2 regions of the Enterobacter mori genome follow, and region 1 is predicted to be linked to the other one. Evidence: predicted binding sites of a transcription regulator. Region 1 holds the regulator's gene; the other holds the start of a gene.
The links. Region 1 encodes LexA, which represses DNA repair genes until DNA is damaged. Its sites were predicted from a motif close to TNCTGTATGTACATACAGNA; they were not measured.
Positions count from the first base shown of each region.

Region 2: the regulator LexA is predicted to act here: its motif matches at 5,352-5,371, upstream of umuD (translesion error-prone DNA polymerase V autoproteolytic subunit).

Region 1 is NZ_CP104285.1:292,532-300,600, forward strand. Features, by position in the region: gene plsB (glycerol-3-phosphate 1-O-acyltransferase PlsB) at 1-1,776, opposite strand, end outside; gene N2K86_RS01415 (diacylglycerol kinase) at 1,931-2,299, shown strand; gene lexA (transcriptional repressor LexA) at 2,408-3,016, shown strand; gene dinF (MATE family efflux transporter DinF) at 3,079-4,416, shown strand; gene N2K86_RS01430 (CsbD family protein) at 4,538-4,747, shown strand; gene zur (zinc uptake transcriptional repressor Zur) at 4,817-5,329, opposite strand; gene N2K86_RS01440 (cupin domain-containing protein) at 5,445-5,933, shown strand; gene traF (conjugal transfer protein TraF) at 6,158-7,417, shown strand; gene dusA (tRNA dihydrouridine(20/20a) synthase DusA) at 7,500-8,069, shown strand, end outside.
Region 2 is NZ_CP104285.1:2,056,624-2,064,692, reverse strand. Features, by position in the region: gene yajD (HNH nuclease YajD) at 1-332, shown strand, start outside; partial or broken gene N2K86_RS09865 (LysR substrate-binding domain-containing protein) at 398-853, opposite strand; partial or broken gene N2K86_RS09860 (NAD(P)H-dependent flavin oxidoreductase) at 858-1,007, shown strand; gene N2K86_RS09855 (hypothetical protein) at 1,074-1,520, opposite strand; gene N2K86_RS09850 (SDR family oxidoreductase) at 1,596-2,651, opposite strand; gene N2K86_RS09845 (LysR family transcriptional regulator) at 2,749-3,645, shown strand; gene umuC (translesion error-prone DNA polymerase V subunit UmuC) at 3,653-4,915, opposite strand; gene umuD (translesion error-prone DNA polymerase V autoproteolytic subunit) at 4,899-5,333, opposite strand; gene N2K86_RS09830 (EAL domain-containing protein) at 5,467-6,990, opposite strand; gene N2K86_RS09825 (hypothetical protein) at 7,203-7,412, shown strand; gene N2K86_RS09820 (aldo/keto reductase family oxidoreductase) at 7,451-8,069, opposite strand, start outside.

The DNA.
Region 1 (8,069 bases):
GATGGTGTCTTTTTCGACTTCGAACTTATTCATCTGCAGCGCGTGGTCGATAAGCTCGCTCGCGGTAGCAGAAGGCACAGTCGAATCAACCGAATACGGCACGTTGCGCATAATGTTCAGGTAGCAATCAAGCTGCTCGGTCAACTGCTCACGGGTGAGTGAGCGCTGGCGAGAGGCCAGAAGCGCGGTACAGCACAGGTTCATGGCGTTCGCCGCACCTGCGTTGTTAATGCGCACCATCAGCTCTGCAGCAATACCGTTCACCGTAGGCGTCAGCCACGCCGGACGTACCGCTTCGATAGGGTCGATAGACTCGCGCCACTCCGGGACATGGTTGTTCAGATACGTCATCAGCGGCATCGGTTCGCCAAAGTTCACGTAGCCCTGGCCAAGATTGCGCAGCTTGCTCAGGCCGCGCAGCATCTGCGGCAGGCTCTCTTTCTCTTTGGTCGCACCGCGCAGCTCTTTGGCGTAAGTGCCCACTTCCATGACGTGTTCATAGCCAATGTAGATCGGCACCAGCGTGATCGGACGCGTGCCGCCGCGCAGCATCGCCTGGATGGTCATCGATAGCGTGCCGGTTTTCGGATCGAGCAGACGCCCTGTACGGGAACGACCGCCCTCCACGAAGTACTCGACGGAATAGCCGCGGCTGAACAGCTCGCCGAGATATTCACGGAACACCGTGGAATAGAGCTTGTTACCCTTAAAGGTACGGCGAATAAAGAACGCACCCAGACGGCGGAAGATCGGGCCTGCTGGCCAGAAGTTCAGGTTGATACCCGCCGCAATGTGCGGTGGCACCAGCCCCTGGTGATACAACACATAGGAGAGCAGCAGGTAGTCCATGTGGCTGCGGTGGCAGGGCACATAAACAATTTCATGACCGTCGTGGGCCAGCTGGCGTACGCGCTCTGCGTTGTGGACGTTAATGCCCTGATAGAGACGGTTCCAGGTGAAACTCAGGATACGGTCAGAGAGGCGAATCATCTCGTAGGAGAAGTTCGCCGCGATCTCTTCCATCAGCGCAATGGCGTTCTGCTGTGCTTTCTCGTGGGAAATCTTCTTGCTGCGTGCTTCGTCTTCAACTGCGCGGGCAATCGCTTTGGAGGCCAGCAGCTTGTTGAAAAGATCCTGACGCGCCGGGAGACGAGGCCCAACGGCAGCCAGACGCTGGCGTGCGAAGTGCATACGCGCTACGCGTGCCAGTTTTTGCGCGATGATCTTGTCGGTGCCGTGCTCGTCCGCCATACGACGCAGCGAAACGGAAGGGGAGAAGCGCACAAAGCTGTCGCGTCCCAGCCAGGAGACCGCGAAGAACTTCTGGATGCCGTTGAGCATACGCAGCGGCGGATTCTCTTCGCCTTTTTCGCGGCCCGGACGGCGACCAAACATCACTGAGACCGGCACCATCTGCACATCCAGATCAGGATTGCTGCGGTGCAGGTCGAGATAGTCATGGAACAGCTTGATGGACTCTTCTTTCGGCGTGTAATAGGTAAACACGCGCGGCCCGCCGTGGATAAACACGTAGCGCGGCAGCAGAGTGCCATCAACTTCAAGCGGTTCAAGTGGGTCAGGTAAATCATGCGCCAGACATTGGGCGCGAAGCGTCAGCAGGTCTGCCTTCGAGTTATAAGGCAAAACATACATAATAGGGCGCGACGTATCGAGCCCTAATTCCAGCGCAGGTTCTGCTGGGATAGACTTACTTTTTACCAGGACGCTTAATGGTAAATTAAGTAATTTGTAGTAAATTCGTGGCCAGCCGGACATAAACGATGTAAAGCCTCTGGTTAATAATGCAATTGCGGCGCAAGGATAACAGAAAGCGCGCAAAATTTCTGTTGTTACCCGTCATACTTCAGGCTGCAGCAAAACGCGCTGCGCTCACAGTTACTGACGCTTTTTCCAATAAAAGGTTCTTTTAATGGCCAATAATACCACTGGGTTAACCCGAATCATCAAAGCTGCTGGCTATTCATGGAAAGGTTTCCGTGCCGCGTGGCTTAACGAAGCTGCTTTCCGCCAGGAGGGGGTCGCCGCTATCGTCGCGATTATCATCGCCTGCTTCCTTGATGTTGATGCAATAACTCGCGTGCTTCTCATCGGCTCTGTTCTTTTGGTGATGATAGTGGAAATTCTCAATAGCGCTATTGAGGCGGTTGTGGACCGTATCGGTTCAGATTTCCACGAACTTTCTGGCCGCGCGAAAGACATGGGATCTGCCGCTGTGCTGCTGGCGATTATCACGGCTGCTATCACCTGGGTCACGTTGCTTTGGTCACATTTCCGATGAGCCTCGAGGAATAATTAAGTCCCTGGTTTTTTGTGCAGTTTTTGGTTCCAAAATCGCCTTTGACTGTATATACTCACAGCATAACTGTATATACACCCAGGGGGCGGAATGAAAGCGTTAACGACCAGGCAGCAAGAGGTGTTTGATCTCATTCGGGATCATATCGGCCAGACGGGTATGCCACCCACGCGTGCGGAAATCGCTCAGCGTCTGGGCTTCCGTTCTCCAAATGCGGCCGAGGAACACCTGAAAGCGCTGGCGCGCAAAGGTGTGATTGAAATTGTGTCTGGCGCGTCTCGCGGCATTCGTCTGCTGGTGGAAGAAGAGACAGGCATTCCGCTGATTGGTCGTGTCGCCGCAGGTGAACCTCTGTTGGCCCAGCAGCATATTGAAGGTCACTATCAGGTCGATCCTGGTATGTTCAAGCCGAGTGCGGATTTCCTGCTGCGCGTCAGCGGGATGTCCATGAAAGATATCGGCATTCTTGACGGCGATCTGCTGGCCGTTCACAAAACACAGGATGTACGTAACGGTCAGGTTGTGGTCGCGCGTATTGATGATGAAGTGACAGTCAAGCGATTGAAAAAACAGGGCAACACCGTACAGCTGCTGCCCGAAAATAACGAATTCTCCCCGATTGTGGTGGATCTGCGCGAACAGAACTTCTCCATTGAAGGTCTGGCCGTTGGTGTTATCCGCAACGGTGAATGGCTGTAACCTCTTCCTGACAGGCTACGGGTCTCCGTAGCCTGGATCATTTTGCATTCCCGGTATTTTTCATGTCACTGCTGACAGCTTCTGATAAGGCATTGTGGCGTCTTGCACTGCCGATGATTTTTTCCAATATCACCGTTCCCTTGCTTGGCCTGGTGGACACTGCGGTGATTGGTCATCTGGATTCCCCCGTTTATCTGGGCGGCGTGGCGATTGGCGCAACGGCGACCAGTTTTCTCTTTATGCTGCTGCTCTTTTTACGCATGAGTACCACGGGGCTTACGGCACAAGCCTATGGCGCGAAAGATCCGCTGCGACTGGCGCGCGCGCTGGTGCAACCACTCATTCTGGCACTTGGGGCAGGTGCCTTAATCGTTCTCTTTCGCACGCCGCTGATTGATCTGGCGCTGCATATTGTGGGTGGCAGCGAGGCGGTACTGGAGCAGGCGCGTCGCTTCCTTGAAATCCGCTGGCTCAGCGCGCCCGCATCACTGGCAAACCTGGTTCTGCTGGGCTGGCTGCTGGGCGTGCAGTACGCTCGTGCGCCGGTCATCCTACTGGTAGTGGGAAACCTTTTGAACATCGTGCTCGACCTCTGGCTGGTGATGGGCCTGCACATGAACGTACAGGGCGCGGCGCTGGCAACAGCAGTCGCAGAATACGGCACGTTTCTCATCGGCCTGTGGATGGTCTGGCGCGTACTGGCCATGCGTGGCGTCTCCCTTGTCATGCTGAAAACCGCGTGGCGCGGCAACATCCGCAAGCTGCTGGCGCTGAACCGCGACATTATGCTGCGCTCATTACTGCTTCAGCTCTGCTTTGGCGCGCTGACGGTCTTTGGGGCGCGACTTGGGCCGGAGATCGTCGCGGTTAATGCGGTCCTGATGACGCTGCTGACCTTTACCGCGTATGCGCTGGATGGCTTTGCCTATGCCGTTGAAGCCCATTCGGGGCAAGCGTATGGCGCACGCGAAAGCGGCCAGCTCCGCGAGGTGTGGCGGGCGGCTTGCCGTCAGTCAGGCCTGGTGGCACTGGCGTTTGCACTCATTTACGCCTGTCTGGGTGAACAAATCGTTGCCTTACTCACCTCCCTCCCATCGCTGCGCGAACTGGCGAGTCACTATGTCGTCTGGCAGGTGATCTTACCGGTGGTGGGCGTGTGGTGTTATCTGCTGGATGGCATGTTTATTGGCGCGACGCGAGGTGCGGAGATGCGCAATAGCATGGCGGTCGCGGCTGCAGGTTTTGGCCTGACGCTGCTGACCTTACCGTATTTGGGCAACCACGGTTTATGGCTGGCACTGGCAGTTTTTCTCGCGTTACGTGGCCTGTCGCTGGCCTTTATCTGGCACCGTCACTGGCGAAATAACACCTGGCTGCCTTCCCGCCACGATATATCGTGACGGTTAAAGATTCCGAATATGAAATCAACCGCCGAATCCTTAACTACAATAATTATCACGTCCAGCAGAAAAGAACGTAACGGACGTTACGACCCGACGCTTAACTTAAGAGGACACGATGATGAATAAAGACGAAATCGGCGGCAACTGGAAGCAGTTCAAAGGTAAAGCGAAAGAACAGTGGGGTAAGCTGACGGATGACGATATGACCGTCATTGAAGGTAAACGCGATCAGCTTGTCGGTAAAATCCAGGAGCGTTACGGCTACGCAAAAGACCAGGCGGAAAAAGAAGTGGGCGACTGGGAAAAACGCAACGACTACCGCTGGTAACCGGGCTATACCCGAAAGTACAAGGAAGTACGCCCTGAGGGCGGCCATGAGCCGCCTTTTCTTTTGCCGTTAACGCGGCTTTTTCTTCACGAGAATAGAGTGATCGTGTTGGCATTCATCCTGATGACGACAGGATTCCACCTCCACGCACGCCGAGCACAGCCCGTGCGCTTCAATCACGTTATGACGCAGGGCGAAGCCCATTTTAGCCGCCAGGGTATGCATAATATCTTCCACGCCTTCCGCACACTCTTCCTTCACTGCGCCGCAGCGGTCGCAGATAAACATGGCTGAGGTATGGGTTGGCTGATCGAACAGATGGCACAGAACATAGCTGTTGGTCGATTCAACCTTGTGTACAAACCCTTGTTCGAGCAGAAAATCCAGCGCACGATAAACCGTAGGCGGTTTTGCCTGTGGCTCGGTTGCACGCAGCAAGTCCAGCAGGTCGTATGCGCTGATCGCCCCCTGTTGCAGGCTCATCAGGCGCAATACCTCGAGGCGCTGCGGAGTCAGGCGCACATTGCGTTGCGCACACAGCTTTTCGGCCTGCGCTAACAGCTCTTTTGTGGACTTATCCATTGAGCACCTCGGATGTAATAGGATGGAAAACCCTCACTTTATCATGTTCTGGTAAAAACACCGAGATCCACCAGGCTGTGCTATACCTGACGCATCGCAATTCGGGGAATTAACCATGAAAAGACCTGACTGTATTAAGCACTGGCAAGATGTGGAAGGTGCTGACGATTCTACCTATCCCGACAGTAACGAACTTTTTTCCATCGGCGCGCCCCTCGCTCGCAGGCTGGGCTTAGGCCGTATTGGTATTCATCATGAGCGTTTGCCGCCAGGCCGTCGTACGTCATACCCACATGCGGAAAGTGACGAAGAAGAGTTTATTTATGTGCTTGAAGGGCATCCGGAGGCCTGGATAAACGGCTACCTGTGGAAGCTTGAGCCGGGAGATAGCGTGGGGTTCCCCGCCGGGACGGGCATTTGCCATACCTTTATAAACAACACTGACGAAGAGGTACGGTTGCTGGTTGTCGGCGAGGCCAATAAAAAGCAAAACCGCATCTACTACCCGCTGAACCCGGTCTATGCCGCGACGCGCGAGGACCGCTGGGTAGATCATCCTCCTCAATTTTTTGGGCCGCATGACGGAAAACCCGAGCGGAAATAATTTTCCTCTTCTATAAATATTGAGGGCCGTCACAAATTACAACAGGCCGTAAGGGAATTTTACTTAGGGAAAGAAATAGCGGGTCTTTTACTTCTTATTCACAGCAATAGTTCGTTCCTGTTTGGGTGATAACAGACAGGGGTTATTTCATAACAGACTATAACGGGCATACTGTGAAAAAATATTTTAAATTTTCGGTGGTTAGCATTGCTGTCTCCTTTTTTATGGCAAATCAGGCGGGAGCAGCCAATACCTGGACAGAATCACGTAGCGACGCCATGGGCGGCACGGGCGTAGCCGCTGGCAGTTATGGCAGCGGGGCGTTAATCAACCCCGCGTTGCTGGCAAAGGCAAAACCGGACGATGATGTGACGGTCATTTTGCCGTCCGTTGGGGTGCAGGTGACAGATGAAGACAATCTTCAGGATGAGATTGATACCATCAACGACAAAATCAATCACTATAAGGATGTGGTTGATAACCTTACGCCCATTGAAGTCATCACCAATCCGTTAGGTTCGATCAACCAGTTCCAGGGCGCGGCCAAAGATCTTGCCGATGAACTGGACTATCTCAAGGGTAAAACTGCACGTGCAACGGCTGGGGCAGGACTTGCCGTGAGTATCCCTAACGATGTGCTTTCCGTGGCCTTTATGGCCAAAGGTTATGCTCATGGTCGGGTTAGCTCATCTATCGACCAGCAAGATATTGATTATCTGCGCAGTATTCAAAGAAGCGATGTGGTTGCTGCCGGTGTTGCCCTGGATGCAGCGCTGAATGGCACGGATCAGATCACCAAAAACCTCAACTCAACGGCGTCTGGCCGGGCGGCGATTGTGTCCGACTATGGTATTGCGGTTGCCCGTCAGTTCGATCTTGGTGGCATCCCGGTTTCCGTGGGCGTAACGCCAAAACTGCAAAAAACCTGGATCTATAACTACACCACCTCCATCTACGATTACGACAGTAATAAGTGGAACGATAGCCGCTACCGTACAGACGATACGGGCTTTAACGTTGATGCTGGTATTGCCGCTGATTTTGGCGAAAACTGGACGGTCGGCCTGAGCGGGCAAAACCTGATGTCACGCGATATTGACAGCAAAGATATCCGCATACGCAACGGGCGTACGGGAGAAGTGGTGAGCTATAAAGACACCTACCAGATCCGTCCGCTTGTCACCGCGGGCGCCGCCTGGCACAACGATCTGGTCACGCTGACCGCTGATGGCGATCTAACCGAAACCAAAGGTTTCAAGAGCGAAGATACGTCGCAGTATGTCGGGGTAGGTGCTGAAGTGACCCCGCTGAGCTGGCTGGCGGTACGCGCAGGTTATCGTGCTGACGTGAAAGGCAACGACAGCAATGTCTTTACCGGCGGTGTTGGCTTTGCGCCGTTTAACACCGTCCACGTTGACCTGATGGGCCTGTACGGCGAGGACGAAACCTGGGGCGCAGGAGCACAGCTGAGCATGACGTTTTAACCTGAACCGGAGGCGCTGCGCCTCCGGCTTTTCTTTGTGCTATAGTAGCGCCCCTTTTCCACCAGATGCTTAAAACTTCGCCATGTCGTCAGAACTACAGACTGCTTTCCCCGCACACCGTTTCTCCATTGCGCCGATGCTCGACTGGACGGACAGACACTGCCGTTACTTCCTGCGTCAGCTCTCCCGCCATACGCTGCTGTATACCGAAATGGTGACAACCGGGGCAATTATTCACGGTAAGGGCGACTATCTGGCCTATAGCGAAGAGGAGCATCCGGTTGCGCTGCAGCTGGGCGGCAGCGATCCGATCGCGCTGGCGCAGTGTGCAAAGCTGGCAGAAGAACGCGGCTATGACGAGATTAACCTGAACGTAGGTTGTCCTTCCGATCGCGTGCAGAACGGCATGTTCGGCGCATGCCTGATGGGCAACGCACAGCTGGTGGCGGACTGCATCAAAGCCATGCGTGACGTCGTCTCTATCCCGGTGACGGTCAAAACCCGTATCGGCATTGATGACCAGGACAGCTACGAATTTCTGTGCGATTTCATCAATACCGTTGCCGGAAAGGGCGAGTGCGAGATGTTCATCATCCACGCGCGTAAAGCCTGGCTTTCCGGCCTCAGCCCGAAAGAGAATCGCGAAATCCCG
Region 2 (8,069 bases), 1.8 Mb from region 1:
AAAACTACGCGCGGCTGGAAAGCGGCTACCGCGAAAAAGCATTAAAAATCTACCCATGGGTGTGTGGACGTTGCTCACGGGAGTTTGTCTATTCCAACCTGCGTGAACTTACGGTTCACCATATCGATCACGACCATACCAACAATCCGGAAGATGGCAGCAACTGGGAACTGTTGTGCCTGTTTTGCCACGATCACGAGCACTCGAAATACACCGAAGCGGATCAGTACGGCACCACCGTGGTCGCCGGGGAAGACGCGCAAAAAGACGTGGGCGTCGCCACCTTTAACCCGTTTGCCGATTTAAAAGCGATGATGAATAAGAAGAAATAATCCTTCGCCCCGCCTGCTGAACGCCGTGGAACAAATTGGCGCGCTGTGTCATGAACCGGCTGTTTTCACACCAGACTCTCCAGCCACTCGGTAAAGACCCGCACCTTGCGGGAGAGATGACGGTGTGGGTAGAGAAGCGACAGTTTGCGGTCCGGAGAGCGATGCTCTGGTAGAACCTCAACCAGAAGGCCGCGGTCAATGTAAGGCTGGAGAAAGAGATTCATCCCCTGCATTAACCCCAGCCCGGCCAGACCTGCCGCAATGTAGGCTTCGGAGTTGTCCACGACAAGTTTACCGGGAAGTTTAATCTCCGCGATGCCTTCCGGCGTCGTAAACGTCCACGGATGGATTTGTCTGCTGTTGTTATTCACCCAGTTGATGGCCTGATGTTTGTGTAAATCATCCAGCGTTTCTGGCGTGCCGTGTTGTGCCAGCCAGGCCGGACTGGCACAGGTCGTAATTTTGATGTCCCCCACTTTTCTCGCGATATAATCGCCGTCGTCCAGTTCGCCCACCCGCAGCGCCGCAAAAGCGATGGGGGGATTACGGGGCCTGCGTCTTGGCATGCTCGAAGGCAACACCGATGACGGCTATATCGCGCTCGGCACGGGGATTGGGAACATCCGCAGCGTGAAAAGCGTGGCGGAGATCGTCAATGCGTTAGCGGTTGAGTAAGCCCTTAACCCTGATGCTGTGGACGCTGCACAAGAGCGGCGTCCGCACACCGTCTGCGGTTGTTTTTCACAAATTGAGGATTGCGCGTTCTTTAACGACAGCGTCAGGATTGGCACTTTTTATCGCTGCCAGAAAAGCCGTAAAGTTGTGATTCCAGAGGGTAAGATTGTTATAAAATTGCACCTGCTTTTCATTAGCACCATCACGGTAAATAACAATCCAGACCCTTCTGCTATTTATCTCGGTATTTCCCGGCCCGATTTTAATGATGTTAGCCAGTGCGATCTTACGGGTGGCGTTTTTTTTAACTTCATATAAAAACAGGTCATCATAAAACCAGGTTTTACCTGCATTACCGCCAAATAGTGAGGGGTTGGCAGATATCTTTTTCATCCCGTTACGATCTGAAATGATCCGTTTTGCCTGGCGAATGCGTCTGACAAAAAAGCTTAACAGAATGAAAAACGCAATGAGGGGCAGCGCGACTGATATCATTTTTAAACTCTCGTGCATCCCTCTGCCCCGCCATACCTTTTTATTAACGCGTGAGTATAACGCGCCGATCGTTTATGACAACAACCCTTACGGTCAGGGAATAATCCGCGCGGCTCTCAGCTGCGCGAACAGGCGGAAAAACATCTCATCGGTGGCCTGCATTTGCATAAAGCCCGCCCTGCGCAGCTTGCTCCCGTCCCCAAACATGTCGTAGTTCCAGCTAAAGACAAAATCGGCAAACCGCCCGTCGCTCAGCTGCATAATATCCGCTTCCACCAGCCGCTCTCCGGCAAGCTCGCGCCATACGCCGCGATAGTCATTAAAAAGCTGATGAAATGACAACCTCACCGGCGGCGCAGAGTCCAGTTCAAACCAGCGTGCGATACGCGGCCACAGCTCGCTCCAGCGCCAGATATCGCCATTATTCACGTTGAACGCCTGATTCTGTGCCTCAGGTGACGTGGCGGCCCACAGCGTTGCCTCGGCCAGCAGCCCGGCGTCGGTATGATCCACGATGCTGTGCCAGGTCTGTTCCGAACCGGGAAAACGCAGCGGTAAACCCAGCGCCTTACACAGGGAGGCGTACAGAGCGATGCTCAGCGCAAGGTTCATGGCATTGCCCGGTACCCCACTCCCCACCACGCCCGGCCTGATGGCATTCCAGTGCCAGCGTTTCCCCCGCTGAAACTGGCTGAGCCACGTGAGCTGCGCGGCGTTAAATTCGGCACCCGCTACGCCGGGATCGCTTTCCCGCGCCGGGGTTTTAAACGGTCCCAGATGCGCACCGTAGACTTTGTACCCCTGCATCAGGCTTACCGTCTGCAAAGGTGCCGTTTTTTCGAAGGTGCTGACCAGATTACGCAGCATGGTGACGTTCGGCTCAACCATATCTGTCCAGTTCGCCGCGTTCGCCCAGGCGCTGTAAAAAATGTGGGTGACACCGTTCAGGGCGTGCAGCGCCCGTGCAGTGTCCTGTGCATCCAGTAAATCGACGTTCACCACGGGAATGCCGTCCGGATGGGTTACCGCGTGGCGACTGAGGCCGATCACCTCCCACTGATGGTGCAGAAGTGTATTAACCAGCTGTCTGCCGACAATGCCGCTGGCACCCGCGACCAGGGCGACGTTGCGTTGCTGCATCTTATTCATGGTGTTTCTCCGGAAAGGGTGACAGGTGCAGTGTGATATATTATTTTTTCTGAAGATATCCCCTGAAACCGATGGCACTTATAAGCAGAATCATTAAATGAATAACAAGCTCACTGCCATTTCTACCTTTCTACGCGTCGCTGAAGCGGGCTCGTTTTCTGCGGCCGCCCGTCAGACCGGTATTAAGCAGTCCGCCGTCAGTCAACAGATCGCGGCGCTTGAGGAATCGCTGGGTGTGGTATTGCTGCACCGTACGACGCGTACGATGAAGCTGACCGAACAGGGTGAACGTTACCGGCGTGATATGCAGCTTGTGCTGGACGCCATGGGGGAAGCGGAGAGGCGTTTACATCCTGTCGATCATAGCGTTCAGGGACGCGTCCATGTCCAGTTACCGAGCGGCCTGGGCCAAATCTTTTTGCCGCATCTGCTGGAGCTACAGCGCCTGCACCCCGAACTGCAGTTGATGATTTCCCTGGATGACCGCCTCGCCGATCTGGTAACGGAAGGCGTGGATGTCGCGATACGGCTGAGCAGTGAACCTCCGCTGGCGCACGCGGCTCGCGTGCTGGCGCGGATTGAAGCCGCGCTGTTTGCCGCTCCCGATTTTCAGGCGGTACACGCCATCAGCGAGCTGGCGACGCTGCCACACGTCCGGTTCAGCGGTATTCCGCTGGATGCCCCCCTGCGTCTGATTTCTGACGAGGAAACGGTCGAGGTCAACGTGAATACCGTTTTCCGTGCCAACACCAGCGACGCGCTGCTGCAGGCGCTGGCGTCCGGTATTGGTATCGGCGGCTTGCAGCGACCGCTCGCGGCCCGCGCGCTGCAAGCGGGCACGCTGGTACCGGTGCTGCCCGACTGGCGGCTACCCGATCGCTTCCTCTATGCCGTTTATCCTGACGCCCGCTTTATTCCGCAGCGCGTCAGAAAGGTCGTTAGCGTGATTGAGCAGTTACTGCCTGAGATCGCGACGCATGAAACCACAAAATAGCCGCCTTCTACTTTGCCACCGGCAAATCGGTGTACCGCGTCGTATAGGCCGGTGACAGCATCTCACGCTTCATCGCCCAGGATTTCTCAATACCCTGCCCGGCGAACCATATCTTCCCTTTGCCGGAATGATTTAGGCTGTCGATCATCTCCATCAGCGCCGCGCTGTTGGCGCGCAGGCGATTATCGTCAAACAAATTAAGCTGGGCGACGCCGCTGCTGAAAAAGTCCGCCAACATTACCCCGGCTTTCATATAGCGATATCCATCGAGCCATATCCGCCCCAGCGCCTCCGTGGCGGCGCGGATGATATCGCGCGAGTCATTGGTGGGCGTCATCAAGGTGACAGAAGCCTGATTGCCGTAATAAATTTCGTTTTCAGCATGCGGGCTGGTGCGCACAAACACGCTGATAAAGCGGCAATACTGATGCTCGCCGCGCAGTTTTTCCGCGGCGCGTTCCGCGTAGGCGCAAATGGCCTGGTGCATCTCTTCGTATTGCGTAATACGGTGACCAAACGAACGGCTACAGATGATTTGCTGCTTCGTGGGGGTGTACTCTTCAAGGTCAAGACAGGGCTCACCGCGAAGCTCGCGCGCCGTACGCTCCAGTACCACGTTAAAATGTTTGCGAATGACCCACGAGGAGGCCTCCGCCAGCTCCAGCGCCGTGGTAATGCCCATCGCGTTCAGTTTTTTCGTAATACGTCGCCCTACCCCCCACACCTCCTCTACCGGAACCTTTTCCAGCAGTTTACGCTGCCGCTCGCGGCCTGAGAGATCGACCACGCCGCCTGTGCTGGCCCACCGTTTCGCCGCATAGTTAGCCAGCTTTGCCAGCGTTTTTGTCGGGGCAATACCGACGCCAACGGTTAAGCCCGTATTTTTAAATACCTGCGTGCGCATCTGGTGACAGAACGTTTCCAGCGACAGGCAATGGCTTACCCCTGAAACGTTTACGAACGCCTCATCGATGGAGTAAATCTCTATTGCCGGGGCGAGATCGGTCAGCGTCTGCATGACCCGACTGCTGAGATCGGCATACAGCGCATAGTTCGAGCTAAAGACGTAAACCCGCGACGGGTAGCCCTTCTCTTTGAACTTAAAATACGGCTCACCCATTTTGATGCCGAACTGCTTTGCCTCTCGCGACAGTGAAATAATGCAGCCGTCGTTATTGGACACCACCACGATGGGTTTCCCTTCCAGATCGGGACGGAACACCCGCTCGCAGGAGGCATAGAAGCTGTTCACATCAACCAGCGCGAACATGTTTATGCGTTTTGAGCGTGTGGGTGACGACGCCGAAGATCTGCAGCTCCTCTTCGGACTGAAAGGTGATCGGTTGATAGCGGACATTATGTGGCATTAGCCTCAGAACCGGGCGGGTCTGTAGCTCTTTCACCGTAAACTCACCGGCGACCGACGCCACGACGATATCCCCATGTTCGGCATTTAACGAACGATCCACCACCAGCAGATCGCCGTCGCTAATTCCCGCCCCAATCATGGAGTCTCCACTCACCTTGATAAAATAGGTCGCACTGGGGTGTCTCACTGCCAGCCGGTTAAGATCGAGACGATCCTCCACGTAATCCTGCGCCGGGCTCGGGAAACCACAGGCAACACGTTCTAAAAATAAAGGTAATTCAATGATTTGTTTTTGGTGATAAGAAAAGAGAGTGTCCATAATGCCTTTCTCGCCAGATACTGTATATAAATACAGTATTACGGATTATGGACAAGGATCAAGGTCATTTCCGGAGGCGAACCCAAACGCGTTGAAGTTTGAGCGGATTTAATTTAGCCATCGCCTGTACAAGTCACTCCACCACGACCTTCACGTTGGGTTTAGACAGCAAAATATGGATAAGCCCGGTAAAGGCGACCGGTCTAAAGAAGTAGTATCCCTGCTGGTATACGATGTTATTCCGGTTGAGATAGTCTAACTGCGCCTTCGTCTCAACGCCTTCCGCCACAATACTGATGGAGAGCTTACGCGCCAAATCCAAAACGCAATCGAGGATCCGGGTGGAGTCCTCATGTTCATTGACTCTGCTGACGAAGCTGTGGTCAATCTTGATGTAATCGATATGCAGATCGTGCAGATAAGAGAGCCCGGAATAGCCAGTACCAAAGTCATCCAGGGCTATGGCAAAACCATTTTCGTGGAGCACGTTCAGGGTCTGCACGAGGCGTTCATCAATATCCAGCGGCTCTCGCTCTGTCACCTCAATCACAAGGTTTAAATCCTTTCTGACGAAGCTATTTTTATATTTCAGGCATTCGTCCACGAAGCCAGGCATCGCGATATGGGAAGCGCTGAAGTTAATCCCGATATGAAAACCTTCCGGAAGCTTACTGGAGATGGCATTCATTTGCGTCACCACCTGCGCCATCAGGCTTTGCGTGAGGGAAACAATCAGCCCCGATTTTTCAGCAATCGGAATGAATGCGCCGGGTGAAATATAACCCGCTTTGGGGTGTTTCCATCTTGCCAGAACCTCCACGCCCCGCAGCGTGCCCTCCCTGCCGTTAACCACGGGCTGGTAAAACGGAATGATTTCTCTCTTCGCAATTGCACTGCGAAGTGATTCTTCAGGAAGCGTGTGTTTGTTCAGGTACTTATACAGAACATAAGCCGCAATACCGGCAACCAGCAGTAAGAAAAAGAGTATGCCTCCCCCCTGGCTAAGAAGTCTTTTCAGACTGAAAAAAGGCGCAGGGTTGTATCGGATGCTATAGGAATATTGTTCAGAATAAACCTGTCTGGCCTGATGTTCGCCGGGAGGCGTGACGTGCAGTTCGCCAGAGGCGTCAATTGCGTTCCCGCCCACCACTAATGAGTAATTCACGTGCTTTAACGGCGTGCTTAACACATCCCGGATATGGCGATCGCTGATCGTCACGATAATACGGTTTTCTGCAAACCGGGTCTGAAAGAGCAAAACCGGCTGCCCGTTTACCGTATCACCTGCCGGAACAAGAAATAAGGGAACATCGGGTAACGTATTAACATGCCGCAATAAAACGCGATTTCCCGGCAGAGATGAACACCAGGGCTGTCCCTGCCTGATGATGACGATGGTTCTGAGATGTGGCTGAAGAGCGGCCTCCGTACCCAGCTGGTACTGCCCTTCTGCATCGCACCCCTTGACGATAATTTCCGTCGCCGTTCGGGCGGCAACACGCGCCTCGTCAAGAATGTCATTAATATCGCTTACAGCGTATCGGGCTCCCGACTGACTGTCGGCCCGTGCTGAATACCAGAGTTGAATATTGAGGATAAAAATACCCGCAATAAAAATGGCTACTGCTGCTGCGACAGGCACAAAAGTGTTACGCATCAACGTATCTACCCTACAGGGTTATGATGATAAATAGCATGGTCGACAATAATAAAAATAACCATGCTATCTTTAAATAAATGACTTATCGATGACTTTCATTGGGATTCAATTAAAACAATCACTATAAAAACACTAACGATTGACTTTAAATTTAGACTAATGCATATTTTACAGCACGAATTAACAAGACTTTTTGGAGGACGTTTTCTATGCCAGCCCGTGATTATCCCGACAAACGCGTTGCTCGCGGTTTAGCAAAGGAGGCCGATCTCAGGATGTTGAGCGCCCGCATCGATCCCGACCTGATGGAGTACATCAGAACCACCGCCTATGAAACCCGCAAAAGTAAGCAAGAGATTGTGGCGGAAGCGTTAGCGCTTCACCGGCAGAATAACCAGATGACGCCTGCGGCAGACTAAGCCAGGGCTTCATCTGGCAGGCGGTATTCTGTTATCGCTTAATCCACCAGTGAATTCAGCGTGTCCAGCGCGTCCGGCGGTAACACCAGATCCCCGGCGGCAAGGTTTTGCTGCAGATGCGCCACGGAGGACGTTCCGGGGATCAGCAGGATGTTCGGAGAACGTTGCAACAGCCACGCCAGGGCAACCTGCATTGCCGTTGCCCCCAGCGCATCCGCAACCGTCTGCAGCCCGGAAGATTGCAGCGGCGTGAAACCGCCCAGTGGGAAGAATGGCACATAGGCAATCCCTTGCTGCGCAAGCGTTTTCACCAGCGAATCATCACCGCGATTCACAATGTTGTACATGTTCTGCACGCACACCACGGACACCATTTTCTGCGCCTCGGCGACCTGAGAGGCAGTGACGTTGCTCAATCCAATATGGCGAACCAGCCCCTGCTGTTGCAGCTCCGCCAGCGTGGACAACGGTTCAGCAATCGATCCTTCTGCAGGACCGTGGGCGCTAAACATGATCCGCAGATTGACCACATCCAGTACGTCCAGCTGCAGGTTGCGCAGATTATCATGCACCGCCTGAGTCAGTTCCTGCGCGGAAAAGGCCGGGAGCCAGGCACCTTTGTCGTCGCGGCGGGCTCCGATTTTGGTCACGATGGTC